3 regions of the Pantoea sp. PA1 genome follow, and region 3 is predicted to be linked to each of the others. Evidence: predicted binding sites of a transcription regulator. Region 3 holds the regulator's gene; each other region holds the start of a gene.
What was found. The regulator CRP, encoded in region 3, controls carbon source genes, mostly activating them, when cyclic AMP is high. The targets are predictions, from matches to a motif close to ATGTGANNNNNNTCACAT.
Positions count from the first base shown of each region.

Region 1: the regulator CRP is predicted to act here: its motif matches at 5,038-5,055, upstream of cdd (cytidine deaminase).
Region 2: the regulator CRP is predicted to act here: its motif matches at 2,652-2,669, upstream of glpT (glycerol-3-phosphate transporter).

Region 1 is NZ_JBXGEE010000001.1:1,804,745-1,811,092, forward strand. It holds gene AC1V0D_RS08790 (GNAT family N-acetyltransferase) at 1-381, shown strand, start outside; gene apbC (iron-sulfur cluster carrier protein ApbC) at 378-1,490, opposite strand; gene metG (methionine--tRNA ligase) at 1,666-3,699, shown strand; gene AC1V0D_RS08805 (CidA/LrgA family protein) at 3,906-4,298, shown strand; gene AC1V0D_RS08810 (CidB/LrgB family autolysis modulator) at 4,291-4,983, shown strand; gene cdd (cytidine deaminase) at 5,104-5,994, shown strand; gene AC1V0D_RS08820 (NAD-dependent malic enzyme) at 6,263-6,348, shown strand, end outside.
Region 2 is NZ_JBXGEE010000006.1:205,543-211,890, reverse strand. It holds gene metR (HTH-type transcriptional regulator MetR) at 1-533, shown strand, start outside; gene AC1V0D_RS19615 (YehS family protein) at 617-1,096, shown strand; gene AC1V0D_RS19610 (carboxylate/amino acid/amine transporter) at 1,558-2,421, opposite strand; gene glpT (glycerol-3-phosphate transporter) at 2,795-4,135, shown strand; gene yigL (sugar/pyridoxal phosphate phosphatase YigL) at 4,182-4,982, opposite strand; gene pldB (lysophospholipase L2) at 5,035-6,027, opposite strand; gene rhtB (homoserine/homoserine lactone efflux protein) at 6,140-6,348, shown strand, end outside.
Region 3 is NZ_JBXGEE010000005.1:19,512-25,859, reverse strand. It holds gene AC1V0D_RS17705 (aminodeoxychorismate/anthranilate synthase component II) at 1-196, shown strand, start outside; gene argD (bifunctional acetylornithine/succinyldiaminopimelate transaminase) at 278-1,498, shown strand; gene AC1V0D_RS17695 (YccS/YhfK family putative transporter) at 1,488-3,575, opposite strand; gene crp (cAMP-activated global transcriptional regulator CRP) at 3,633-4,265, opposite strand; gene AC1V0D_RS17685 (OsmC family protein) at 4,569-4,973, shown strand; gene AC1V0D_RS17680 (phosphoribulokinase) at 5,564-6,348, opposite strand, start outside.

The DNA of each region.
Region 1 (6,348 bases), on a different contig from region 3:
TGGCGCTGGCTGGATGGCAGCGAGTGGCAGCTGGAAGATTTTGATGGGGTGATTTTGGGGGAGACGGTGCTGGTCGCCGAGGCTGAGGGGCAGCGCGTCGGATTTGCCGGACTGCTGGAGAACGACAACTTTCTGCACAGTCTCTATGTCGATCCCGACTGGCAGGGGCGCGGCGTGGGCAGTGCCCTGCTGGAGAACGTCCAGGCGCGCTTCACCTCAACCGGGGCGCTGAAGTGTCTGCAGATGAACAAAGCAGCCCAGGCGTTTTACCTGAAACATGGCTGGAAGATGATTTCGGAAGGCGAAGGGGAGCATGGCGGCTACGTGCTGATGCACTACCCGCTGGCCTCGGCCTATGCCAGCGGGTCGGGTCGGGCTTAGAGTGCGCGGAAGGCGATCTCGCCAGGGATCACCTCACCCTGCCAGTAGAGCTGGGCGGCGACGCGTCCGGCCAGCTGGCGATAGAGCGCGGTAAAATCGCTGTCTGGCCGGCGGATCACCGTCGGTTCGCCTTCATCGAGATCTTCGCGCAGGTCGATGTGCAGCGGCAGCTGGGCCAGCAGCTGCGTCTGGTAATCCTCAACCAGTTTCTGCGCCCCGCCGGTGCCGAAAATCGGCTCGTGATAGCCGCACTGACTGCAGATATGCAGGCTCATATTTTCCACCACGCCCAGCACCGGAACATTGACCTTCTCAAACATCACCAGCCCTTTGCGGGCATCAATCAGGGCAATATCCTGCGGCGTGGTGACCACCAGCGCCCCGGTGACCGGCACGTTCTGCGCCAGCGTGAGCTGAATGTCGCCGGTACCCGGAGGCATATCCAGCACCAGATAATCCAGTTCCGGCCACAGCGTCTCGTTCAGCAGCTGCATCAGCGCTTTACTGGCCATCGGGCCGCGCCACACCATCGCGTTATCATCGGTGACCAGATAGCCAATCGAGTTCGTTGCCAGCCCGTGCGCCATAATCGGGGCCATATGGGTGCCATCCGGCGAAGTCGGCCGCTGGTCCTGCGTGCCGAGCATGTTCGGCACTGACGGGCCATAGATGTCGGCGTCGAGGATCCCGACGCGCGCGCCTTCGGCAGCCAGCGCCAGCGCCATATTTACGGCAGTGCTCGATTTGCCGACGCCCCCTTTGCCGGAGCTGACCGCGATGATATTTTTTACACCGTTCACGCCCGGCTGATTTTTCACCCGCTTCAGGGTGGCAATATCATGACTGAGCCGCCAGTCGATCGCACGCGCGCCGGTCTGGCGCAGCAGTTCGGCGCTGACCTGCTCTTTCAGGGCGTCGAACCCGCTGGCCCAGGCAAAAGGCATCATCACTTCAATGTGCAGCGTACCGTCAAGCTGCGCCACATGATGCAGCGCCTTCAGCGCGGTCAGGTTCTGGTGCAGGGTCGGATGCTCAAAGCGTTTCAGTACGCCAGCCACGATGGCGCGCAGCCCTTCTGGCGTATGCGGTTCCCGGGATTGTGCTGTCATCCCTCACTCCTTATTTCTGCTCTGCTTACGCTGTTTTCAGCGAGGTAACCTCAATGATATCAGAAGCACATGGATTCGCGGCGACTGGCGGGATGAATCCCTTGTGTTTACGCAGGAGAAGCCTTCAGTTACCATCTAAGCCCGTTTTTTCAATCAACAGAAAGCTACGCAAACTATGACTCAAGTCGCTAAAAAAATTCTGGTAACGTGCGCCCTGCCCTACGCGAACGGATCAATCCATCTCGGCCACATGCTCGAGCATATCCAGGCAGACATTTGGGTGCGTTATCAGCGAATGCGTGGCAATCAGGTTTATTTCATCTGCGCCGACGATGCGCACGGTACCCCTATCATGCTGAAAGCGCAGCAGCTGGGGATTGCACCGGAGCAGATGATTGCAGAAATGAAACAGGAGCATGAAACGGACTTTGCCGGTTTCAATATCAGCTATGACAACTATCACTCAACGCATGGCGACGAAAACCGTGAGCTGGCCGGGCTGATCTACGGCCGCCTGAAAGAGAACGGTTTCATCAAGAACCGCACGATTTCGCAGCTGTATGACCCGGAAAAAGGGATGTTCCTGCCGGATCGCTTTGTGAAAGGCACCTGTCCGAAATGTAAGTCACCTGACCAGTATGGCGACAACTGCGAAGTCTGCAGCGCGACCTACAGCCCGACAGAGCTGATCGATCCGAAATCCGTGGTGTCCGGTGCGACGCCGGTGCTGCGTGATTCCGAACACTTCTTCTTTGATCTGCCCTCCTTCAGCGAGATGCTGCGTGCCTGGACCCGTTCTGGCGCACTGCAGGATCAGGTTGCGAACAAAATGCAGGAGTGGTTTGAGTCGGGCCTGCAGCAGTGGGATATCTCCCGCGACGCGCCTTACTTCGGCTTTGAAATTCCGGGTGCGCCGGGCAAATATTTCTACGTCTGGCTGGATGCGCCTATCGGCTATATGGGCTCGTTCAAAAACCTGTGCGATAAGCGCGGCGACATCGACTTCGACGAGTTCTGGCGTAAAGACTCCACCACCGAGCTGTACCACTTCATCGGTAAAGATATCGTCTATTTCCACAGCCTGTTCTGGCCCGCGATGCTGGAAGGCAGCAACTTCCGCAAGCCAAACAACCTGTTTGTGCACGGCTATGTCACCGTCAACGGTGCAAAAATGTCGAAGTCGCGTGGCACCTTTATTAAGGCCAGCACCTGGCTGCAGCATCTGGATGCCGACAGCCTGCGCTATTACTATGCGGCGAAACTCTCTTCACGCATCGACGATATCGACCTGAACATGGAAGATTTTGTTCAGCGCGTGAACGCCGACATTGTCAATAAAGTGGTTAATCTGGCGTCACGTAACGCGGGCTTTATCACCAAACGCTTTGACGGCAAACTGGCGGCTGAGCTGGCCGATCCGGCCCTTTATCAGACCTTCGTGGATGCCTCAGAGAAGATTGGTGAAGCCTGGGCCAGCCGTGAGTTCAGCCGTGCGATTCGTGAGATCATGGCGCTGGCCGACCTGGCTAACCGCTATGTCGATGAGCAGGCACCATGGGTGGTGGCGAAGCAGGAAGGCCGCGATGCCGACCTGCAGGCTATCTGCTCAATGGGTATCAACCTGTTCCGCATCCTGATGACCTGGCTGAAGCCGGTGCTGCCTTCCCTGAGCGCACGCGCCGAAGATTTCCTGAAGTGCGAGCTGAGCTGGGATGCTATCGCCCAGCCGCTGCTGGATCACCAGGTCGCGCCGTTTAAAGCGCTCTACAGCCGCATTGAAATGGCGAAGGTTGAGGGACTGATTGCGGCCTCAAAAGAGGATGCTGCCGCCGCAGCTGCACCGGCCGCAAGCGGCCCGCTGGCAGATTCACCTGTCGGTGAGCCCATCACCATCGACGATTTCGCCAAAGTGGATATGCGCGTGGCGCTGATTGAGCAGGCGGAACTGGTTGAGGGCTCAGACAAGCTGCTGCGTCTGCAACTTGACCTGGGCGGGGAAAAGCGTCAGATCTTCTCCGGCATCCGCGCCGCTTACCCTGATCCGTCAGTGCTGGTCGGTAAAATGACCATCATCGTCGCCAACCTCGCACCACGTAAGATGCGCTTCGGCATCTCTGAAGGCATGGTGCTGTCAGCAGGACCGGGCGGCAAAGATCTCTTCGTGCTCTCCGTGGATAGCGGTGCGGTACCGGGTATGCCGGTTAAGTAACCCGCGGCTGACGGAATCAGTTCCGGACTGAAACCCTTTGCGCCTCTGCGGGTGCGAAGGGTTTTTTTATATCGGTCAAGCACGCTCTCTTCCTGCACAGGTGAACGCGGCCTCCTCTCCTGCCGCTTTCCGGCGCATAAATGTGATCGCTAGCACGCTAAGCGGTTAATGCGTATGATGAAGCTCAGTAAAAACAGGAGCCTGCCATGCTCACCGTGCTGTCTGTCTGCGGGCGCTATCTGCGCGCCTTTATCATCATTTATCTCTGCCTGTATGCCGGAATCGGCATCGCCTCGCTGCTGCCCATTACCCTGCCCGGCAGCATTATCGGCATGTTAATTCTGTTTGCCCTGCTCGCGTCGCAAATCCTGCCGGTAAGCTGGGTGAAACCGGGCTGTCATCTGCTGATTCGCTATATGGCCCTGCTGTTTGTGCCGATCAGCGTCGGGGTGATGAACTACACCGATGTCCTGACCGCGCAGTTTGGCCCTATCGTGATCTCCTGTGTCGTCAGCACCCTGCTGGTGCTCTCGATTGTCGGCGTGAGCGCCCACAAGCTGCACAGCCGGAAGCCGGCCGGGGAGTCGGGCGATGAGTGAAATCTGGTGGTCACTGCCGCTGACGCTGGCGGCCTTTTTCCTGGCGCGCAAACTGGCAATACGGCTGAAGCTCCCGCTGCTCAATCCGCTGCTGGTCGCGATGGCGATAATTATTCCGATACTGCTGCTGTTGCAGCTGCCCTACTCGCGCTATTTCGCTGGCAGCCAGATTCTCAATCAGCTGCTGCAACCGGCGGTGGTGGCCCTGGCACTGCCGCTCTATGAACAGATCCATCAGATCCGCGCCCGCTGGAAATCCATTATCGGCGTCTGCTTTATCGGCAGCCTGACCGCCATGACCTCGGGCACGGCCATTGCGCTCTGGCTGGGGGCAACGCCCGAAATTGCGGCCACTATCGTGCCGAAATCGGTGACCACACCGATTGCCATGGCCGTCTCCGGTTCATTGCACGGTATTCCGGCCATCAGCGCCATCTGTGTGCTGATCGCCGGGGTGCTGGGTGCGGTCTTCGGTCATATGGTGCTGAACCTGCTCGGTGTGAAGTCTAAAGCCGCACGCGGTCTGGCGATTGGCAATGCGTCACATGCACTCGGCACGGCGCGTGCAGCCGAACTCGATTTTCAGGAGGGCGCCTTCAGTTCGCTGGCGCTGGTGATCTGCGGCATCATCACCTCACTGCTGGCCCCCTTTGTTTTTCCGCTGCTGCTGCACTGGTTTGGCTAAAACTTTGCGAGAGATCTCGCAAAGTTGAAACATGCAACACAGGTTACATTGTCAGAGCGACCTGGATCACATATAAACCGGTGACCGGCACGTCGCCCTGCTGAATTTAATGAGGCTCTCATGCAATCCCGTTTCCTCTCCGCTTTTGAGGCATTGCCATCAACGCTGCAAACGGCGCTGGCTCCCCTGCTGGACGATCCTGACTTTGAGGCGCGACTGAGCGCCAGCCAGGTCGCTGCGCTGCAGCAACAGACGCAGATGGACGCCGATACGCTGGCGCTGGCGCTGCTGCCCCTGGCAGCGGCCTGCGCTGTCGCCACCGTCTCCCACTTCAACGTCGGCGCGATTGCCCGCGGCGTCAGCGGTGCCTGGTACTTCGGGGCGAACATGGAGTTTGTCGGCGCCCCTCTGCAGCAGACGGTTCACGCCGAGCAGAGCGCGATCACCCACGCCTGGCTGTGTGGCGAGCCGCAGCTGGAGAGCATCACCGTCAACTACACGCCGTGCGGTCACTGCCGCCAGTTTATGAACGAGCTGAACAGCGGCACCGCTATTCGTATCAGCCTGCCGCAGCGCGCGGTGAGTACACTGGCTGACTATCTGCCGGATGCGTTTGGCCCGCGCGACCTCGACATCAGCACTTTCCTGATGGACCACGTTGATCACGGCTACGTCGCTGCGGGTGACGAACTGGTGCAGGCTGCCGTTGCCGCCGCCAATGCCAGTCACGCCCCCTACAGCCAGTCGCACGCCGGGGTTGCGCTTCTGACCGTAAGCGGTTCGATTGTCACCGGCCGCTATGCGGAAAACGCCGCGTTTAATCCCAGCTTCCCGCCCCTTCAGGCGGCGCTGGTGCGGCTGAACATGCAGGGCGGCGATGTCCGTCAGATAAAAAGAGCGGTATTAGCGGAAGCAGAAAATGCCACGCTGAGCCAGTTTGCCGCCACGCAAGCCACGCTGCAGACATTTGGCTGCAGTGAGCTGCTGCATGTGACGCTGAACAAAGCATAACCGGCTGTCAGAAAGGCCACAGTTTTGTGAGCTTTTATGAACAAACGCTGTACTTCTGCGGGAAATTTCATAGGATCTGGCGCCAGAATTCACGTCATGACAAATTACTCTGAATAATTCAGGTTGCAGGATGGCAGCACGGTCGTGAATTTTCCCGCAGCGGTGACCCTGCCGCTACAGGCCTGCAGTCTGAGCTATAACGGGTAAGAAAACTGGCGCTACCTTTCCGGCGTGACGCCAGACAACACTGCAACCGGAGCATCACCGCATGGAACTCGACTACGAAAGTAAACGCCCGCTTTATATCCCATATGCTGGCCCGATTTTGCTTGAATTTCCCCTGCTGAACAAAGG
Region 2 (6,348 bases), on a different contig from region 3:
CCGCTCTGCAGCAGGGTGAGCTGGATGTGGTGCTGACCTCCGATATTCTGGCGCGCTCCGGCCTGTTCTACTCCCCGATGTTTGATTATGAAGTGCGGCTGGTGCTGGCAACGGATCATCCTCTGGCCCAGGTGGAGCAGATTGCCCCGGAAGATCTGGCTGATGAGGTGTTGATGATCTATCCGGTACAGCGTCAGCGTCTGGATATCTGGCGTCACTTCCTGCAGCCTGCTGGCGTCAGCCCGGCGCTGAAAAGCGTCGATAACACCCTGCTGATGATTCAGATGGTTTCCGCGCGCATGGGTATCGCGGCGCTGCCGCACTGGGTGGTGGAGAGTTTTGAGAAGCAGGGTCTGGTCGTGACCCGCACGCTGGGTGAGGGGCTCTGGAGTCGTCTTTATGCCGCCGTGCGCGAAGGTGAACAGCGGCAGCCGGTGCTGGAAGCCTTTATCCGTTTCGCCCGTCAGCACGCCTGTGAGCATCTGCCGTTTGTGCGCGATGCTGCCCTGCCCGGTGCGGTGTTGCAGCGGTAACCGGTCGGGCACAAACCTGCGCGAACGCTGGCAAAATCCCCTATAATGCGCAGCCTGTCGACTGACCATGAGAAGATCTCACCATGACTAATAACGATATTCTGCGCAGCGTGCGCTACATGCTTAATCTGAGCGATGCCGGAATGGTGAAGATTTTTGCGCTGGCGGAATGTGAGGTACCCGAGACGGATGTTCAGGCGTGGCTGAAAAAAGATGACGACGCCGCGTTCCGTCCCTGCCCTGATGTGCTGATGGGTTATTTTCTGAATGGCCTGATTTTTTACCGTCGTGGTAAAAGTGAAGAGGCGCCTGCCCCGTCGATCGAGCGCAAAATGAATAACAACATCTTCATGAAGAAACTGCGTATCGCGTTCGATCTGAAAACGACCGACATTCCTGACGTGCTGAAGCGCGCAAACTTTACCGTGTCGCAGGCGGAAGTAGGGGCGATTTTCCGCAAGCCTGACCATAAGAACTACCGCGAGTGTGGCGATCAGATTCTGCGTAACTTCCTGAAAGGGCTGGCGATGATCCAGCGTCCGAAGAGTGATAAGCCGGCTTAATTTTTGATCGCTTCTGACCCCTGCGTGGTCAGAGGTGGCGCATCTGATCGCAAAGAAAGCCTGCATCCATGCAGCACGGCCTCGCCATCCCTGGCTCGGACGCTTTGCTCCTCAGCTGCGCCCCCCCTTCCCTCCCGCTTCATCAGGGCTTTGACAAGAGCAGCACCGGGCCTGCCATTCCCTCCTTCATGCTCGCACTGAGCCACGCATTTAACAGCGATGAGGCTGTCACGCCTCCAGGCTTTACTACCCTTGCATCACTCCTTCATGCTCGCGCTGAGCCATGTATTTAACAGCGATGAGGCTGTTGCGCCTCATGGGCTGGCGCGTCAGAAGAGCGAAGCGTCCGGGCCAGGGATGGCCCGGCCGATCCACAGGGAAGTGAGATTCCTTCGCGATCGGACGCGCCAGCCCGGGAGGCCTCACCTGACCCACAGCTACTGATTAGGTACGATTCTCCTTTAAGATCGGCTACTACGCCCCACCACCCAGCGCTTATGCACCCACAGCGAGGCGAGGATCACCAGCGCACCCGCAATAAAGCTCGGCCAGTGCGGTTTCTCCTGCCAGATTGCCAGATTCACCAGCAGCCCGGCGGGAACGTGCATGTTATTCATAATGCCCAGCGTGCCGGCATCGACCTGCGTTGCACCGTAGTTCCACATAAAATAGCCCAGACCGGAAGCCGCAACGCCCAGCCAGATCAGAATGCCCCACTGCAGGGAGGTGGTCGGCAACTTCTGCGGATTACCCCAGGCGCACCACGCGATCACGGCAATCACAACCGCACCCAGATAGAACCAGGAGAAGGCGGTGTGCTGCGGCATCGGACGGGTCTCCTGCAGACGCTTATACCCAACCATTCCCGCCGCAAAACAGATGTTTGCCAGCTGCACTAACAGCAGCCCGAACCAGAAATGATCGCTGACTTTGTCATAACGGATAATCGCCGCACCGGCCACCGCCAGCAGCGCACTGAACACATAACCGATGCGCAGCGGACGACGGCTGATCAGATCGTAAATCAGCGTCACATACAGCGGCGTCATCACCGTAAACAGCAGAAATTCTGAAACGCTCAGATAGAGATAGGCTTCAAAACTCAGCAGATACATCACCCCGAGCTGCAGCATCCCCACCAGCATATAAAGCAGCAGCGTTGAAGGGCGGTAGCCGCGCCAGCGCAGGAAAGGCAGGAAGACCAGCGCAGCCAGCGCCAGACGCATCAGAACGGAAAACCAGCTGTCCACCTGCCCGGCAAGGTATTCGCCAATCAGACTGAACGAAAAGGCCCACAGAATAGTGGTAATAATTAATAAGAACACGGTCATGACCCTGAAATTAACAGGCCGCCAGTGTAAACAATGTGCTGCCATCAGGCTGTGAAATCTGGTTGACATCTGACTATAAAACATTCGATCAGAATCTTTAAGCAGCGCACCGTTTACACAGACTGACATAACTGTCGACAGAACCGCTTTTCCGCCAGACAAAATGCGCGAAATGATCCATCAGGTGAACACTTTCGCTCTCAACTGTAATAAAACTGTAACAAATGTGTCATTCATCACAGTAACGCTGCGCAACTAACACTATTCTTTGCGCGAAATGGAACATCGGATGGCCATTTTCTCCTCTTTTCCTGCTTCAACCTGCCGGGAATTCAAAAACCATAATGTGCCCTGGAGGGCCTCACTGATGCTGAGCATTTTTAAACCTGCGCCACGCCAGCCACAGGTGGCAGAGGATCGTGTCGATCCCCTCTACCGTCGTCTGCGCTGGCAAATTTTCATCGGGATCTTCTTCGGTTATGCCGCCTACTATCTGGTCAGAAAAAACTTTGCGCTCGCGATGCCCTATCTGGTCGAGCAGGGTTTTTCGCGGGGCGATTTAGGGTTTGCCCTGTCGGGCATCTCCATCGCCTACGGCTTTTCAAAATTCATCATGGGATCGGTGTCGGACCGCTCAAACCCGCGCGTCTTCCTGCCGGCTGGCCTGATTCTGGCCGCGGCGGTGATGCTGATCATGGGATTTGTGCCCTGGGCGACCTCCAGCATCATGGTGATGTTTGTACTGCTGTTTATCTGCGGCTGGTTTCAGGGGATGGGCTGGCCGCCGTGCGGACGCACCATGGTTCACTGGTGGTCACAGAAGGAGCGCGGCCGGATCGTCTCGGTCTGGAACTGCGCCCATAATGTGGGCGGCGGTATCCCCCCGCTGCTGTTTCTGCTGGGCATGGCGTGGTTTAACGACTGGAAAGCGGCGCTCTACATGCCCGCTTTTGGCGCGATTGCCATTGCGATTCTGGCCTTTGCGCTGATGCGCGATACCCCGCAATCCTGTGGCCTGCCGCCGATTGAAGCGTATAAAAACGACTATCCGCCCGACTACGATGCCAGCCATGAAGAGGAGCTGACGGCAAAGCAGATCTTCATGAAGTACGTGCTGCCGAACAAGCTGCTGTGGTACATCGCGCTGGCCAACGTGTTTGTCTATCTGCTGCGCTACGGCATCCTCGACTGGTCTCCGACCTATCTCAAAGAGGTGAAACACTTCACGCTGGATAAATCCTCCTGGGCCTACTTCCTGTATGAATATGCGGGGATACCGGGGACGCTGCTCTGCGGCTGGATGTCGGATAAAGTGTTCCGCGGCAATCGGGGGGCGACCGGGGTGTTCTTTATGACGCTGGTCACCGTCGCGACCGTCATCTACTGGCTCAATCCGGCGGGTAACCCCGGCGTTGATATGGCCTGTATGATCGTGATTGGCTTCCTGATCTACGGTCCAGTGATGCTGATTGGTCTGCACGCGCTGGAGCTGGCCCCGAAAAAAGCGGCAGGAACGGCAGCGGGCTTTACCGGCCTGTTCGGCTACCTGGGTGGGTCGGTGGCCGCCAGCGCTATTGTCGGTTACACCGTCGACTACTTCGGCTGGGATGGCGGCTTCCTGGTGATGATCGCAGGCTGCGTGCTCGCCGTTATTCTGCTGCTCCTGACCATGGTCAGCGAACACAGACACAAACAGAAAATCGCCTGACGGCATAAAAAAAGGGCCGGATAACCGGCCCTTTTCATTCATCTGCTTATGCGAGGTAGAGTGCGCGCAGCGTCTGCGGCACCGCATCATCCGCATTCGATCCAATCACTTCCAGCGCCGGCAGCGTATCTTTCAGCCGCTGATGGGCGTTCTGCATGATACAGCCCTTGCCCGCCATGCTCAGCATCTCCACATCGTTCATGCCGTCGCCAAAGGCGATACAGCTTTGCAGCGAATGACCCAGCTGCTTCGCCACGGCTTCCAGCGCATGCCCCTTCGACACGCCGCCCGCCATGACCTCCAGGCAAGTGGGTAATGAGAAGCTGACGTTAACGCGGTCACCCCAGCGCGCTTCAATGGCCTGCTCCATCGGGATCAGATGTTCAGGGTTTTCGCAGGTGAAGAAGACTTTGCTGATGTTATCGGTTGGCAGCAGACCTGGCTCATAGACCTGATAATTGAACACCGACTCGCGGAAGTAATCCTGTTCCGCCGGACTTGAGCGGCTGACAAACCACTCATCATCCCGGTAGACGTGAGTCAGGATTTCGTTGTGATGATATTGCAGGCCAAACAGATCGCTGGCGATGTCGGCATCCAGATTGTGACTGAAGACCAGTTCGCCCGCCGCGTTGTGAACGCGCGCGCCGTTTGAAGTGATCATATAAGCCGGAATCGCCAGGCTGTCGCGCATCTGTCCGACATCGATATGATGACGGCCGGTCGCGAAAACGAAGTGGATATCTCTGGCGACCAGCTGCTGCAGCGTTTCGCGTGCAAACGGGGTCAGGCGATGTTCGGGAGAAAGCAGCGTGCCATCCAGGTCGGATGCAACGATGTGGTACATGAAAACCTCGGGTATCGGAGTCTGCCGGCTTTCGCCGGTCGGATAAATAACGTCAGTGATGCGCTGAAAAGAAGTCGACCACTGCATGGAGCGCTTCGGCACGCATCGCGTCTTTTTCAAACAGGATCTCATGACGCGCGCCGTTGATCACCCGCGGCGTGTTGCCCTCACACGGATGACCCGCCGCAGCCATCGCGGCACAAAACAGGTCCTGCGAACGGTTATCGACCACCCGATCCTCGCTGGCCTGTAACAGCAGCAGCGGCGTGGTGATCTTATCCACCTGACTGATGATGTTGCGACCGGCATGGATGCCTTCGCGCACCCAGTGATAGGTCGGCCCGCCAACGCGAATCGCCGGATCATCAGCATAAAAGCGCAGGTTACGCCGGTAACGCTCAGCACTGTGCGTCAGCCGGTTGATGCCAAACGGATGCGCGCGCCAGCGTCCGGTGCCGAGCGCATACCCATCGCGCACCGCCGGGCGTTTCTCCGCCCAGTCGAGTATCCGGTGGGTCAGGAAGGCGGGCAACGGCAGCGCAATACCAAACATCGGGGCCACCAGGGCAACCGCATGAAAAGCCTGCGGCTGCCGCGCCAGAAACAGCGTTAATATTGCGCCCCCCATCGAGTGAGCCAGCGCATAACGCTGCTGATAGTGTCCGCTGACGATCTCTTTCAGATAGAGGGTTTCGAGATCGTCGACATAGTGGGTAAATTCCACCACGTGGCCGCGGTGTGAGTCCTCCAGCAGACGATCGGAGCGCCCCTGGCCGCGATGATCGAGGATCACCACATCGAAGCCACAGTGAAACAGATCGTAGGCCAGCTCGGGATATTTGATGTAACTCTCGATGCGGCCGGGCACAATCAGGATGACACGCGTATGTTTCGGTGACGTGAACCGGACGTAACGCAATGTCAGATTACCGACGCCGGTAAACTCACGCTCTTCACGGCTGTGCCAGAAGTCGAGCAGCGGACCGGTTGCAAAGGCAGCAAAGGCTTTTTCGCGTCGCAGCCAGCTGGCTTTGTGTGGATTCATTCGCCCTCCTGATGACCGGATAAAGAGTCCCTGTTGCCGTACGCAGGCCGTAGCGCCGCGCTTATTTCTGGCGTATTGTGTCACACTTCCGCCCCTAAAGAGAGCGCAACCCATGACCATCGAATGGTGGCTGACCTATCTGCTCACCACCACAATTCTCAGCCTGTCGCCCGGCTCCGGCGCGATTAACACCATGAGTACCGGCATCAGCCACGGCTATCGCGGCACGGTGGCATCCATCTCCGGCCTGCAGGTCGGGCTGGCGCTGCATATCGTGCTGGTAGGCATCGGGCTGGGCGCGCTGTTTTCCCAGTCGCTGCT
Region 3 (6,348 bases):
CCATTCGCTGATCGTGCAGCGCGAGACGCTGCCCGATGCGTTCGAGGTCACCGCCTGGAGTCTGCGCGACGGTGAGCCTGACGAGATCATGGGTTTCCGCCACAAAACGCTGGCGCTGGAAGGCGTGCAGTTTCATCCCGAGAGCATTCTCAGCGAGCAGGGTCATCAGCTGCTGCGCAATTTCCTGACGCAATAAGTTGCCTTTGAGTGATTTTTTATGCATATTTTGTGATTATTATTTCAATGTTGCACAACTATCATTCAAATGGGGTCATCAATGGCGGCGGAAAAAATTGCGGTTACCCGGGAGACGTTCGATAACGTTATTTTGCCTGTTTATGCACCTGCGCAGTTTGTGCCGGTAAAAGGCAAAGGCAGTCGTGTATGGGATCAGCAGGGCAAAGAGTATATCGATTTCTCCGGCGGGATCGCCGTCACCGCACTGGGCCACTGCCATCCGGCGCTGGTGGAGGCGCTGAAAAGCCAGGGCGAAACCCTGTGGCACACCAGCAACGTTTTCACCAACGAACCGGCCCTGCGCCTGGCCAGTAAGCTGATCCAGTCCACCTTTGCGGAGCGCGTTTTCTTTGCCAACTCCGGTGCCGAAGCGAACGAAGCCGCCTTTAAGCTGGCGCGTTACTACGCCTGCAAACGACACAGCCCTTTCAAAAGTAAGATCATCGCCTTTCATAACGCCTTCCACGGGCGGACGCTGTTTACTGTCACGGTTGGTGGTCAGCCAAAATATTCAGACGGCTTCGGCCCGAAACCGGCGGACATCGTGCATGTGCCGTTCAACGACCTGGAGGCGGTAAAAGCGGTTATCGACGATCACACCTGCGCCATTGTGGTGGAACCGATTCAGGGCGAAGGCGGCGTGATGCCCGCGACGCAGGCCTTTATGCAGGGACTGCGTGAGCTGTGCGATAAGCATCAGGCGCTGCTGGTGCTGGACGAAGTGCAGAGCGGTATGGGCCGCAGCGGCAAGCTGTTCGCCTATGAGCACTATGGTGTTCAGCCCGATATCCTGACCTCAGCCAAAGCGCTGGGCGGCGGTTTCCCGGTCAGCGCCATGCTGACCACTAATGAGATCGCCTCGACGATGGCGCCAGGCGTGCATGGCACCACCTACGGCGGCAACCCGCTGGCCTGTGCCATTGCCGAAACCGCACTCGATATCATCAATACGCCAGAGGTGCTGTCAGGCGTTGAGGCGCGTCGTCAGCACTTTGTGACCGCCTTACAGGCTATCGATGCGAAGTACGATCTGTTCAGCGATATTCGCGGCAAGGGGCTGCTGATTGGCGCGGCGCTGAAACCGCAGCATGCCGGACGGTCGCGCGACATCCTCAATGCCGCGGCCGCTGAAGGCGTGATGGTGCTGGTCGCCGGCACCGACGTGATGCGTTTTGCCCCGTCGCTGATCATCGAGCCTGCTGACATCGAAGAGGGCATGAGCCGCTTTGCCACGGCTGTCGGCAAAGTGCTCAACGGCTAGCGGATTTTTTCCGTAAGTGTCTGATCAGCCAGCGGCCATGTTGTGGTCGCTGGCTCCACGCCAGCGAGGAGATGGTGTGCATGACGCTGAGATGATCGAGAATGCGTCGCACATGCTGCTCCACCACCGTTACCGGTCCTTCACTGATATTCCCCAGCTCATCCAGCAGATTAACCTGCGAACTGGCACCCTCATATTCCAGCCGCTGCTGACAGCGTTGCAGCGCGATCTCACAGGATTGCAGGTAACGTTCCGCCAGCGAGGGGGTCAGCATGGTGTGCTCACGCGCCAGAATGGTCATCGCATTGATGTGCTCGACGATAAACTGGCTGTGCGTGACCCAGAGCCGCATATCTTTCAGATACTGGGCGTTGAAACCCGGCTCCTGCATCGCCTGATTCAGCGAGTTAAACAGCGCATTGTGCGCCTGATTCACCTGCACACGCTGATAAGCCAGTTTGCCGGGTGCCTGTTCCTCTCCCAGCAGGAGGCGCAGCGCATCCTGATAGGTTTCCAGCGCGTCATGGGCATTTTGCCGCAGTAAGCCACTCTGCCACTGCGGCCAGAGCCAGATCATGCCGCCAAAGGCGATCAGACAGCCCATCAGCGTATCCATCAGTCGCGGCAGCAGAAACTGCGCGCCATTCAGTGAGAGGAGCTGCAGCGAGTAAACCGCGGTGACCGTAAAGCCAATCATCGACCAGCCATAAAACTGACGGGTAAAGCGATAGCTGATAAAGGTAATCGCCAGCATCACCAGCAGGACGACAGGTTCCGGCACCGCCAGACGCAGTGTGGCCGCCGCGACCACCAGACCGGCAAAGGTGCCGAGCGCACGGTGCTGGATACGGACGCGGGTGGCGCTGTAGCCGTTCTGGCTGACGAACATGATCGTCATCAGAATCCAGTAGGGCTTAGGGATGTTGAAGAAGAGCGCCAGCGCGCTGCCCAGCATCAGCATGACCGCAAAGCGACCGGCAGTGCGCAGCGCTGAGGAGCGAAATGAGAGGTAGCTGCGCAGCGCCGGGAGCAGCGGCAGACGGCGCTGGCGGTCAGCCATCAGGTCGCGCTGGTAAAGCGGTTTCTGGGTGCGCAGCACCCGCGCAATGCGGTTGAAGTGATAAAGGCAGAAGTGGCCCACCGGATTGTCGGGATGCTGACGGGCGATCTTCTCCAGCGCGCCAAGCTGTTTATCCATCGCAAAACGATCGGCTAACTGGTGGTAGAGAATGGTATCGGCCAGCACCCGCAGCCGGGCTGAGATGGTTTTGGCGTTCCAGCGGATCACCGCTTCAGCATGGCTCTGCTCAACCAGTTTCTGCACCTCTTCCGGCCGGTGCAGGCTGACCGAGATGTGCTCCTGCAGATCCAGCGCCACCTGAAAGGCGCGCGTCAGCCGTTTATGGCTATTGTCGCGGCTCGCCGACAGCATATGCATCTGCTGATAACAGGTGTTGATCAAATCGACCACTTTCTGCTGGCGAGCCAGCAGCGGCGGCAGCGCCTTCTCCGGATCGGTCAGCTGCGTCAGCAGGGTATATTTGGCGTCGCAGTAGTTCGCCAGCTCGCGGTAGATCAGACTCAGGCTTTCGCGCATCGGCTGCTCTTTCCACAGCCAGAACCAGAACCAGTTAAACACGCCATACCAGAGGGTGCCGCCGATATAGAGCAGCGGCGGCACATAGATGGGCATGCGGCCCGTCAGGCTCAGGGTAAAAATAGCGGCGATGAGGGTGCCGGAGAGCAGGCGGCCATGCAGCGGGCTGATCTCCCCGGTGACACCCAGCAACAGGGGCATCGCAAACAGGATTAGCGGCAGCGGAACCGCATGCAGGGTAAGCCACTGGATCAGGAAGCTGCCAAGCGCAAACAGGCTGCCGCCCACAATCAGACGTTTGAAGAAGCGTTTATGCGGGGTATCGAGACCGGCAATGTTGCAGCAGGCGGGGACTAACGAGAACAGCAGACCTTTTTGCAGGTCGCCAGCCAGCCAGCCCAGCGCGACCGGCAGGCAGAGCACCAGCGTTTGCCGCAGGGCATAGTTCACTTCAGGGTGATAAATAATTCGACGCCACATCGGCTCAGCACAAACAATAACGGCGTGATGCGAACATCACGCCGTGGATGACAGGAATTAGCGGGTGCCGTAAACGACGATGGTTTTACCGTGTGCAGAGATCAGATTCTGATCTTCCAGCATCTTCAGAATACGGCCCACGGTTTCGCGTGAACAACCTACAATCTGGCCAATTTCCTGACGGGTAATTTTAATTTGCATGCCGTCGGGATGCGTCATGGCATCTGGCTGTTTCGCCAGATTAAGCAGAGTCTGTGCAATGCGTCCGGTCACGTCGAGGAAAGCGAGGTTACCCACTTTTTCTGACGTCACCTGCAGGCGACGCGCCATCTGCGATGAGAGTCGCATCAGGATGTCAGGGTTCACCTGAATCAGCTGGCGGAATTTCTTGTAGGAGATTTCCGCCACTTCGCACGCGCTTTTAGCACGAACCCAGGCGCTGCGCTCCTGACCTTCTTCAAACAGGCCAAGCTCGCCGATGAAATCCCCCTGATTCAGGTAGGAAAGAATCATCTCTTTGCCTTCTTCATCTTTAATCAGAACCGCGACGGAACCTTTCACGATGTAGTAAAGCGTTTCAGCTTTTTCACCTTGGTGAATCAGCGTACTTTTGGATGGATACTTGTGAATATGGCAATGGGACAGGAACCATTCGAGTGTAGGGTCTGTTTGCGGTTTGCCGAGAACCATTCGCTATTATCCTCTGTTGTAATCGTGCCCAAAATACAGGGGGCAGTTTTCCCTGTCAGGCGGTGAAAGCTTCAAGCGTTTCCTTTTCAGGAAATTATTCGGGCCGCATCAGGCGCAGTGCGCATCATTCTTCCCGGCTTCGCCATCGGGTGACGAAAAATATTTTCAGCTCTGTTTGTAGCACAGCTTTTGCCGACTGTCTTCTGTTGTCTCGCTTCAGCTAAGGGCGGATTTCTCTGGATTGCTGTTTATCAGGCGAAAGCGTACTCTGGCGACAAAACAGCGTATTCCGGAGCAAAAATCATGCAGGCAAGAGTGAAATGGGTAGAAGGGATGACATTCCTTGGTGAGTCATCCTCCGGCCATCAGATCCTGATGGATGGCAATTCAGGGGATAAAGCGCCCAGCCCAATGGAGATGGTGCTGATGGCGGCGGGCGGATGCAGCGCGATCGATGTGGTATCAATTCTGCAAAAAGGCCGCAACGATGTGGCTGATTGTGAAGTAAAACTGACCTCAGAACGTCGTGAAGAGGCGCCGCGAATCTTTACGCACATCAACCTGCATTTTATCGTGAGTGGCAAAGCACTCCAGGATAAAGCGGTCTCACGCGCGGTGGATCTTTCTGCTGAAAAATATTGCTCGGTGGCCATCATGCTGGGGAAAGGGGTGACGATGACGCACAGCTATGAGGTGGTTGAGCTGTAATAGCCGCAGGTTTTTTTAAAGTTGCTGGCAGTCCGGTGTGAGGCCGTGCCTGGATGGGGGAATTCACTTTGAGACTGTGCCTGCGCAGAAAACCGGGTCGGATCGATTTGTGGTGGTTCGCTGTCAGGCCGTGCCTGCGCAGGAAACCGGGTCAGATCGGAAAGTCGCTTGAGCCAATCCATGGCCGCTCGGCCCGCGCGATTACGCACCTCATCCCTGAGGTGCGCCCGTAGCCGGGCCAACGCGTTGCGTTGTTCAAAAACGCTCCCGGCGTTTTTATCCGGGCGGCGGGACGCTTTCCTCTTCTGACCCGGTTCCCTGCATGATGAGCTTTCGTGTTGCTGTCAGATTCTTTGTATGCAGGTTTTGTTTGTAGCGGCCTTACTGAAACCGGATGCGGCTACCGGACATGAAGTGAAGGGAGCATACGCCTGTAGCAAAGCATAGCGGGCCAGGAATGGCGGTTTTGCGTCTTTACGAAAGGCGTATTCTCCCTGAAGCCTGCTCAGCAGTAAGCCTTAATCCGCAGAAAAACCGGTTTTACATTTTTGCAAAAGGCATCTGCTCTCTGAGGGTTTTTTGCTGACCTCTTACTCTATCCGTTTACCTTCCATCAGCCGCTTCACCAGCGGCCCCATGATCAGCTCCATCGCCAGCCCCATTTTACCGCCGGGCACCACCAGCGTATTGATGTGCGAGATAAACGACCCCTGCAGCATCGCCAGCAGATAGGGAAAGTCGATATCCTCCAGTCCCTGAAAGTGGATCACCACAAAGCTCTCATCCAGTGACGGGATAGCGCGGGCGGCAAACGGGTTCGAGGTATCCACGGTCGGCACGCGCTGAAAGTTAATATGGGTGCGGGAGAACTGAGGCGTGATGAAGTTGATGTAATCCTCCATCGACCGCACTACCGAATCCATCACTGCCTCGCGGGAGTGGCCGCGCTCGCTGGTGTCCCGCACCAGCTTCTGAATCCATTCAAGGTTAACAATCGGCACCACGCCCACCAGCAGATCCACCTGTTCTGCGACGTTATGCTGCGCGGTGACCACGCCGCCATGCAGGCCTTCATAGAACAGAATATCGGTGTCCTGCGGCAGCGGCTGCCACGGCGTAAAGGTGCCAGGCACCTGATTCCACGGCACCGCCTCATCATAGGTGTGCAGATATTTACGCGACTGGCCCTGTCCGCTTTGACCATACTCTTTGAAACTCTGCTCCAGCAGGCCAAAGTCGTTGGCCTCCGGGCCGAAATAGCTGACGTGACGTCCTAAATCGCGCGCTTTACGAATCGCCATATCCATTTCAGGACGGGTAAAGCGGTGAAAGCTGTCGCCTTCCAGCTCCGCCGCATGCAGATTTAGCTGCTGGA